Methyloferula stellata AR4: one gene and its partners. The main gene of each other region encodes a partner of the protein of the gene in region 3 in a complex. Links are inferred from orthologs where the notes say so. Each region holds a gene or a part of one and is shown on either strand. Other genes may lie near its edges.

The links.
Region 1: the proteins of A3OQ_RS0115755 (region 3) and exbB are in contact, whole or in part, in a cryo-EM structure (PDB 9DDO), measured with the Escherichia coli proteins. The link is inferred for Methyloferula stellata AR4 from one-to-one orthologs.
Region 2: the proteins of A3OQ_RS0115755 (region 3) and exbD are in contact, whole or in part, in a cryo-EM structure (PDB 9DDO), measured with the Escherichia coli proteins. The link is inferred for Methyloferula stellata AR4 from one-to-one orthologs.

Annotation. Positions count from the first base shown.
Region 1 is NZ_ARWA01000001.1:875,836-878,897, forward strand. The notes cover bases 155-3,062. They hold exbB (tonB-system energizer ExbB), read left to right. Parts: upstream 155-1,097; coding sequence 1,098-2,027; downstream 2,028-3,062. Other genes in these bases: A3OQ_RS23375 (PepSY-associated TM helix domain-containing protein), read left to right, coding at 155-232; A3OQ_RS0104385 (Fe2+-dependent dioxygenase), read left to right, coding at 282-959; exbD (TonB system transport protein ExbD), read left to right, coding at 2,033-2,518; A3OQ_RS0104400 (energy transducer TonB), read left to right, coding at 2,515-3,062. Also shown: more of A3OQ_RS23375, read left to right, coding at 1-154. UniProt on the Escherichia coli protein: Involved in the TonB-dependent energy-dependent transport of various receptor-bound substrates. Protects ExbD from proteolytic degradation and functionally stabilizes TonB.
Region 2 is NZ_ARWA01000001.1:876,851-879,764, forward strand. The notes cover bases 1-2,760. They hold exbD (TonB system transport protein ExbD), read left to right. Parts: upstream 1-1,017; coding sequence 1,018-1,503; downstream 1,504-2,760. Other genes in these bases: exbB (tonB-system energizer ExbB), read left to right, coding at 83-1,012; A3OQ_RS0104400 (energy transducer TonB), read left to right, coding at 1,500-2,390; A3OQ_RS0104405 (hypothetical protein), read right to left, coding at 2,569-2,760. Outside these bases: more of A3OQ_RS0104405, read right to left, coding at 2,761-2,838; A3OQ_RS0104410 (prephenate dehydratase), read right to left, coding at 2,875-2,914. UniProt on the Escherichia coli protein: Involved in the TonB-dependent energy-dependent transport of various receptor-bound substrates.
Region 3 is NZ_ARWA01000001.1:3,193,495-3,196,431, forward strand. What follows is about bases 81-2,863. They hold A3OQ_RS0115755 (energy transducer TonB), read right to left. Parts: upstream 1,966-2,863; coding sequence 1,195-1,965; downstream 81-1,194. Other genes in these bases: tolR (protein TolR), read right to left, coding at 81-422; A3OQ_RS0115750 (MotA/TolQ/ExbB proton channel family protein), read right to left, coding at 403-1,146; A3OQ_RS0115760 (RrF2 family transcriptional regulator), read left to right, coding at 2,265-2,699. Outside these bases: more of tolR, read right to left, coding at 1-80; A3OQ_RS0115765 (helix-turn-helix domain-containing protein), read left to right, coding at 2,908-2,937. UniProt on the Escherichia coli protein: Interacts with outer membrane receptor proteins that carry out high-affinity binding and energy dependent uptake into the periplasmic space of specific substrates such as cobalamin, and various iron compounds (such as iron dicitrate, enterochelin, aerobactin, etc.).

The DNA of each region.
Region 1 (3,062 bases), 2.3 Mb from region 3 along the record:
CGCGTTCCTGGCCTTCATGCGCCGCATTCATGACGGAACTCACGATGGTCCGATCTGGAATGTCATCGTCCTTCTCGCCGGATTGTCGCCGCCGCTCCTTTTCGTGACGGGCATCATGATGTGGTTGCGCCGCCGCCGCAACGAATCGCGCGGTGCGGCCAATCGGGCGACGGATGAACCCATCGCCTCGATATCGACACGAGCCTTGGATCAAGATCATATCGCGGCATAAGTCGGTTCACGTTTGCGGTTCATAGCCGTTTAGATATTGGGCGTTTTTAATGATTGTTCATATTCCAGAGGTTCTCGACAAGGATCAGATAGCCCATTGCCGCGGCGTGATGGAAAGGGCCGCTTGGATCGACGGGCGTGCGACGGCCGGTCATCAATCGATGCGGGTGAAATATAATCTGCAATTGCCCGAGGATAGCCTTGAGCATGAAAAGCTCGGCGATATGGTCTGTCAGGCTTTGCAGAAAAATCCTCTGTTTATCTCGGCGGTCCTGCCGCACACGATCTTTCCGCCGCTCTTCAATCGCTACGATGCAGGCATGAAATTCGGCACGCATGTCGACAATTCCATACGTCAATCGCGCGACGGCACGCGCATCCGCACGGATGTTTCTGCGACGCTGTTTCTGTCAGGTCCCGACGATTACGACGGCGGCGAGCTGACGGTCGAAGACACCTATGGCAGCCATAGCGTCAAGCTGCCTGCCGGCGATCTTGTCGTCTATCCGTCCGACAGTCTTCATTATGTCACGCCGATCACGCGCGGTTCACGTATTGCATCGTTTTTCTGGATTCAAAGCCTGATCCGCGATACACGCCAGCGGGCTCTGCTTTTCGATCTCGACGCGTCGATCATGCGTTTGACGCGTGAAGTGCCGGACAATCCAGCTCTTGTTTCACTCACCGCAACTTATCATAATCTGCTCCGGCTATGGGCAGAGGTTTGAACATCGCTGCTGTTCGAGAGTAGGCGTAACTTTGAAGAGGCAAAGAGGATGATATTCCGAGCCGCAACCCCGTGGTCCACATTGAAATCTCAGCCTGTTTTTCGAGCAGCTTCCGTGATCGCGGTGCTTGGATGGGGCATGGCGCTTGTCCCTGCCGGCATCGCGCATGCGCAGACCGATCAAGCTTCGCCTGCCGCGCAAACGCAGCCGGTGACGGGACAAATTCCACATCCTGACATGAACTCTTCCACACCGCCCGCGCCGCCTCCTGCAAATGAAACACCATCTGCCGGCGAGACCGCGAATAAACCGGCGCCGGCTCCCGAAGCCGCGGGCCATGGTCCGGGCAACCTGCCGCATGATCTTTCGCCTTGGGGCATGTTCCTTGCCGCCGATATCATCGTCAAAGTGGTGATGGTCGGCTTGGCTTTCGCCTCGCTCGTGACGTGGACAGTCGGCATCGCCAAAGGCATTGAATTGGTGACGGCCAAGCGGCGCGTGCTCAGCGCATTGCGAAAGCTCGCGTCGGAGCCGACCTTGCAGACGGCCTCGGAGGCTTTCGAACATAAGCGCGGCCCTGTCCGGCAAATGGTGAACGCGGCTTTTCACGAGGCCGAGCGTTCCGCCGGCCTTCCCTTCGAAGGCGTCAAGGATCGCGCCGCCGCCTTGCTGACGCGCATCGAACTGCGTGCCGGCCGTTCGATGACGCGCGGCACCGGCGTGCTTGCGACCATCGGCGCGACGGCACCTTTCGTCGGTTTGTTCGGTACCGTCTGGGGCATCATGAACAGCTTCATCGGCATTTCGAAAGCAAACACCACCAATCTCGCCGTCGTCGCGCCTGGCATCGCCGAAGCGCTGCTTGCAACCGCGATCGGTCTCGTCGCCGCCATTCCCGCCGTCGTGATCTATAATCTGTTTGCGCGGTCGATTACGACCTATCGCGCCATGCTTGCCGATGCCTCGACCGAAGTGATGCGGCATCTGTCGCGCGATCTCGACAGACAGCTCTTCGTGCCGCACGAGGAAAACGAGCGCATCGTCGCGATGCGGCGCGGGGCGGAGTAGGCGCCATGGCCGCACGTCTTGCCTCCACCGAAGACGAACTCGAAGAAAACCACGAGATTAACGTCACGCCTTTCATCGACGTGATCCTGGTTCTTCTCATCATTTTCATGGTCGCCGCGCCGCTCTCGACAGTCGACGTCAATGTCGATTTGCCGACGTCTACGGCTGCGCCGGCGCCGCGTCCCGAAAAGCCGCTGTTCCTGACGGTCAAAGCGGATCTCGGGCTAGCGCTCGGCGACGATCCGATCGCCAGAGACGCGCTGCAAAGCGCGCTCGACACTGCGACGGGGTCAGACCGCGAGCAGCGTGTTTTCGTGCGGGCCGATAAAACCGTTCCCTATGGCGATGTCATGGAGGTCATGAATCTCCTGCGCGCCGCGGGCTATCTCAAGATCGGGCTCGTCGGTCTCGACGCCGGTCAGACGGCCGCCAACGGCACGCTGCCGAGTGAGAGCGCGCCGGCCCCAGCGCAAGAGGCCGCGCCGAAGTGACGACCGCCGCCGCTACGATTTTTCCGGAAGACGACCGCCCTCATCTGGCCGGCTGGATCGCCGCTGCTCTTGTCGTTGTCGCAGCGCATGTGATTCTCGGCCTGGTCATCCTCTACACGCGCGACGAGGCGCCGAACGGTTCCGCGGAGCCGCCCGCGATCATGATCGATCTCGCGCCTCTCGCCGTCGCGCCGCCGGCCGAGGAAAAGATGGACGTGCCGGAAGCACCCGAAAAAATGGAAGAGGCGCCACCCGAGGAGGTGAAGCCGCCGACGCCCGACGTTACGCCGCCTGTCGAGCCGCCGCCGGAACCGCCGCAAATGGTTCAACCGGTCGAACCTCCGCCTCCGGATACACCGCCGCCTCCGCCGATAGAGCAGCCGCCGGCTGTCGTGGTGCCGGAAGCGCCACTCGCACCGAAGCCCGAAGTGGTGCTCGCTCCGCCGCCCAAACCGGCGCCGCCGCCGAAGCCCGCTCCCAAGGTCGAAAAAAAGATCGAAAAGCCCGTCAAGCACGAGCATAAACCACCGGCGGAGCGCACTGC
Region 2 (2,914 bases), 2.3 Mb from region 3 along the record:
CCGAGCCGCAACCCCGTGGTCCACATTGAAATCTCAGCCTGTTTTTCGAGCAGCTTCCGTGATCGCGGTGCTTGGATGGGGCATGGCGCTTGTCCCTGCCGGCATCGCGCATGCGCAGACCGATCAAGCTTCGCCTGCCGCGCAAACGCAGCCGGTGACGGGACAAATTCCACATCCTGACATGAACTCTTCCACACCGCCCGCGCCGCCTCCTGCAAATGAAACACCATCTGCCGGCGAGACCGCGAATAAACCGGCGCCGGCTCCCGAAGCCGCGGGCCATGGTCCGGGCAACCTGCCGCATGATCTTTCGCCTTGGGGCATGTTCCTTGCCGCCGATATCATCGTCAAAGTGGTGATGGTCGGCTTGGCTTTCGCCTCGCTCGTGACGTGGACAGTCGGCATCGCCAAAGGCATTGAATTGGTGACGGCCAAGCGGCGCGTGCTCAGCGCATTGCGAAAGCTCGCGTCGGAGCCGACCTTGCAGACGGCCTCGGAGGCTTTCGAACATAAGCGCGGCCCTGTCCGGCAAATGGTGAACGCGGCTTTTCACGAGGCCGAGCGTTCCGCCGGCCTTCCCTTCGAAGGCGTCAAGGATCGCGCCGCCGCCTTGCTGACGCGCATCGAACTGCGTGCCGGCCGTTCGATGACGCGCGGCACCGGCGTGCTTGCGACCATCGGCGCGACGGCACCTTTCGTCGGTTTGTTCGGTACCGTCTGGGGCATCATGAACAGCTTCATCGGCATTTCGAAAGCAAACACCACCAATCTCGCCGTCGTCGCGCCTGGCATCGCCGAAGCGCTGCTTGCAACCGCGATCGGTCTCGTCGCCGCCATTCCCGCCGTCGTGATCTATAATCTGTTTGCGCGGTCGATTACGACCTATCGCGCCATGCTTGCCGATGCCTCGACCGAAGTGATGCGGCATCTGTCGCGCGATCTCGACAGACAGCTCTTCGTGCCGCACGAGGAAAACGAGCGCATCGTCGCGATGCGGCGCGGGGCGGAGTAGGCGCCATGGCCGCACGTCTTGCCTCCACCGAAGACGAACTCGAAGAAAACCACGAGATTAACGTCACGCCTTTCATCGACGTGATCCTGGTTCTTCTCATCATTTTCATGGTCGCCGCGCCGCTCTCGACAGTCGACGTCAATGTCGATTTGCCGACGTCTACGGCTGCGCCGGCGCCGCGTCCCGAAAAGCCGCTGTTCCTGACGGTCAAAGCGGATCTCGGGCTAGCGCTCGGCGACGATCCGATCGCCAGAGACGCGCTGCAAAGCGCGCTCGACACTGCGACGGGGTCAGACCGCGAGCAGCGTGTTTTCGTGCGGGCCGATAAAACCGTTCCCTATGGCGATGTCATGGAGGTCATGAATCTCCTGCGCGCCGCGGGCTATCTCAAGATCGGGCTCGTCGGTCTCGACGCCGGTCAGACGGCCGCCAACGGCACGCTGCCGAGTGAGAGCGCGCCGGCCCCAGCGCAAGAGGCCGCGCCGAAGTGACGACCGCCGCCGCTACGATTTTTCCGGAAGACGACCGCCCTCATCTGGCCGGCTGGATCGCCGCTGCTCTTGTCGTTGTCGCAGCGCATGTGATTCTCGGCCTGGTCATCCTCTACACGCGCGACGAGGCGCCGAACGGTTCCGCGGAGCCGCCCGCGATCATGATCGATCTCGCGCCTCTCGCCGTCGCGCCGCCGGCCGAGGAAAAGATGGACGTGCCGGAAGCACCCGAAAAAATGGAAGAGGCGCCACCCGAGGAGGTGAAGCCGCCGACGCCCGACGTTACGCCGCCTGTCGAGCCGCCGCCGGAACCGCCGCAAATGGTTCAACCGGTCGAACCTCCGCCTCCGGATACACCGCCGCCTCCGCCGATAGAGCAGCCGCCGGCTGTCGTGGTGCCGGAAGCGCCACTCGCACCGAAGCCCGAAGTGGTGCTCGCTCCGCCGCCCAAACCGGCGCCGCCGCCGAAGCCCGCTCCCAAGGTCGAAAAAAAGATCGAAAAGCCCGTCAAGCACGAGCATAAACCACCGGCGGAGCGCACTGCCGCGCCGAGGCACATCGATGCCGCGCCGTCACGCAATGCCGCGTCGCCGCAGAGTCAATCGGGGGCGCCCACCATGTCGTCTTCGGCCTGGCAGGCGCAAGTCTCGGCGCGGTTGAACAGCGTCAAGCATTGTCCCGCGGGTGGCAATGGCAGCGGTACGGCAACCGTCTCCTTCACGATCACCGGCGGTGGTGGCGTTGGCGGGGCGCATCTTGCGAGGAGTTCGGGTAATTCGGCCTTCGATCAGGAAGCCGTCGGCATGGTGCATCGGGCGAGTCCCTATCCGCCGACGCCGTCGGGCGGCGCAGTCTCGCTCTCCGTGCCGATCCATTTCGGCTGCTGAGGTTTATTGCGGCTTTTCATCGGCCCACGTCCTTCGAGACGCTCGCATTCCACGCGCTTACGCGACTTGGAATGCAAGCTCCTCAGGATGAGGGCTTAACCCGAGAAATGCTCATGCTGAGGAGCCGCTCCTTTGGAGCCGCGTCTCGAAGCACGAGGGTTTCGAGCCAGGTTAGAATTCAGCTTTTCGTCTTGGTCGGTGCCTGACCCATTTCGGAGGCTTCCGCCGCACGTAAAAGACTTGCCGCCAATTGCCGTGTGCCATTGGCGCGCAATCCGACGTGAAGATAATAGCGCGCGCCGTCCGGCGCTTCCGAATCGACCGGCAGTTCCAAGGTCAGCATCACGCCCTGGTTCGGCAGCGTGTGAGTGGCGAAGCCGATCAGCGGAAATACGGTGATTTCAGCTTCGGCCGGCGTGTCTTGATCGTCATCTGGACTTGAGGCCATCGGGGTCAATCGCGGTTCGACTGGGTTTCGCTCGCTCTAACGCGGCACGGCTTTATTCTCGGCTCGGTAGGGATGC
Region 3 (2,937 bases):
ACGGATCCAGGAGATTCCGAGACGAGCGCGACCTTGGTGTAACCGGCCGAGTTGATGAGACCCATGATCTCGATGACCTTGCCGTAGGAGATGTTCTTGTCGCCGCGTACATGGATGCGACGTTCCTTGCTATCGGCGCTTTCGCCGAGCACGGAAATGAGTTCGTCCGGCGCGACTTCGCGCTGATCGACGAAATATTTGCCGTCCCCGTCGATGCTGACGGCGATGGGTTGCTTCTGATCGACGAGAGGCTTCGTTTGCGCTTTCGGCAGATCGACCGGTACACCGGTTGCCATCAAAGGCGCAGCCACCATGAAGACGATTAGAAGCACCAGCATGACATCGACAAGCGGCGTGACGTTCATGTCGCTCATCGGTGCCGCGCCGAAGTCGCTATCGTTCTTACGCAGCGCGAAGGCCATTGCGGTCTCCCTTCTTGGAAAGCTGGCGAGACAATTCGACTTCGAACACGCCGATGAAGGCCTGAAGGCGCTTGCCGTAACGGCCGATCTCATTGCCGATGCGATTGTAGAAGACGACGGCGGGAATCGCCGCGACGAGGCCCAGCGCCGTTGCGAATAAGGCTTCGGCGATACCCGGCGCGACAACGGCGAGACTCGTATTGTTCGATGCCGCTATGCCTTGGAACGAGGTCATGATGCCCCAGACGGTTCCGAACAATCCGACGAAGGGAGCGACAGCGCCGATCGTCGCCAAGCCGGGCAAGCGGCTCTGCAAATGTTCGAGCGCATCGACGCACGCAAGTTGTCCGACCCGATGCACGCGCTCTTGAAGACTGTCACGCTGCGCCTCGGAATGGACGAGATCGGCGGAGCGGCTGTGCTCCTCGACCATGGCCGTGTAGACGCTGACGAAAGGGTCAGTCGCGGACACCGTTCCAAAACTCTCGGCGACGGAAGCGACCGGTAGGCCCGCTTGAACGCTGGCAATCAGTTTGCCGGCGCGTTTCTGCAGAATGCGCAGCCGGATCAGCTTGTCGAAAATAACCACCCAGCCCCAGGCCGAGGCCAAGACCAGGATAACCATCACGGCCTTAACGACAGTATCGGCTTGCAGGAACAATTCGACCGGTGACAAGCCGTGTGATGCGACCGCTACTGTCGCAGCGTCAATGGATTCCGCCATCGAGAACTCTCCTATAAAAATGGTTAGGGATGATTGTCGGCACTCAGCTCATCGGAAGACGATGGCGCCGGTCAGCGAGGCATTGCGTGTCATGCCGGTAGCGGGAAACGAGGCGCGCGCCAAAGCCTGCGTCGCGGCCGTATCGAAGGCCGGATTTCCCGATGGCGTAATGCTCTGCGAGACCACCGCACCTGAGGGCGAGATCACGATGCGATAGCCGACGCGGCCGGACTGATGCGCAGCCAATGCCGCGCGCGGCACGACAGCTGCCGCGGCCGCGGCGATGCGGGCATGAACCTGATTGGCATAGCCCGAAGCAATCGCATTCGGCGGGACTTTGGCCGGAGCCTGCGCTGTCGACGGCCCAGCAGCGTGCTGCACTGGCGCCGGCTTATGCTCGACGACCTTCGGCTTAGGCTGCGGCACGGGTTTCGGCTTCGGCGGTTCGACCGGCGCGACCGCAGGTTCTTCTGCGACCGGAGGCGGCGGCGCCATCTCCGGCTCAGGCGGTTGCGGCGTTTCTTCAGCGACAGGCGGCGGTGGCGGCTCAGGGAGAGGCGCCGGCTGTTCTTCGGGAGCGGCCGGCGGCAGCATCACCAATTCCACCGCATCTTCTTCGACCGGCGGAGTGGGCCGTGCCGAATAGAAGGCCAAACCCGTCAATGCGAGGGCATAGACCGCGACCGCGGCAGCTTGAACCGCATAGGAGGGTTTCGGACGCGGTTGCAGCAGAAGCGTTTGCGCTCCGGTTTGCAGGACTGAAACCGGCGTTTCAAACTCATCGAAACCAAAGCTTTGAAGTGCGAGAGCTGAGCTCATATAAGCGACGCCTTTTTCCGAAGAGATCCGTCGGGAGGTTCGTCTATTAATCTATATTTCTAGTAGTTTAATGGTCAACTGATTTCTGACGTAGACGCTTTACAATCCATGCGACAAATGGGATCGGTCTGCGGTTTTGGCGCGAACGCCTTGGTTTTCAGGCGGTAAGGCCTCTTCGTTAAATTGCCGATTCCGCTATTCTCACCTATATTTCTAGCGATGCGATCTGAGCGGACGCGATGGCGGCGTAAGGCCCCGCGTGATCGGCTGCGCGCAGGCAGCGCCCGGCATGGACTGAGATGTTATCGAACAAAGGGAAATACGGACTGAAGGCGCTGATCCATCTGGCGAAGTTCGAGGGCCCCTGTCTTGCCGCGGAAATCGCGGCGCAGAATCAAATTCCCCGCAAATTTCTCGATGCCATACTGCTCGAACTCAAGAACGCGGGCATATTAAGCAGCAAGAAGGGCAAAGGAGGCGGCTATAATCTGGCGCGCCCGGCCGACAAGATCACCGCAGGTCAGATCATCCGGATCCTGGACGGCTCGCTTGCGCCGATCGCCTGTGCGAGTCGCACGGCTTACCGCAAATGCATTGACTGTCCGGACGAGGATGCCTGCGCCGTCCGCGATATTATGCTCGATGTGCGCGAAGCCATGGCGCTCATTTTGGACCGCACCAGCATCGCCGCCATGAGCACGCGCGGCAGACGCGAACACCAGCTTTTAAGATAAGCGGGCCGCCGGCATCCGATAGAGGTATCGCCGGACCGCCTGCCTCAAACGCTCTGCCTTACAAAAGGCTCATGTGTGGCCTTGTCGCACTTGACCGTGCGCGATCGATGCGCCTTAATTTAAAGTACATAAACTTTATGAAATAACTTATGAAATAGAGGCCGTGACCAGAAATCGCCCGAAAGAAAAGGCTAGTGGATTGTCTTCATTGGGTGATTTCGGGTGGACTCTCGGAGAC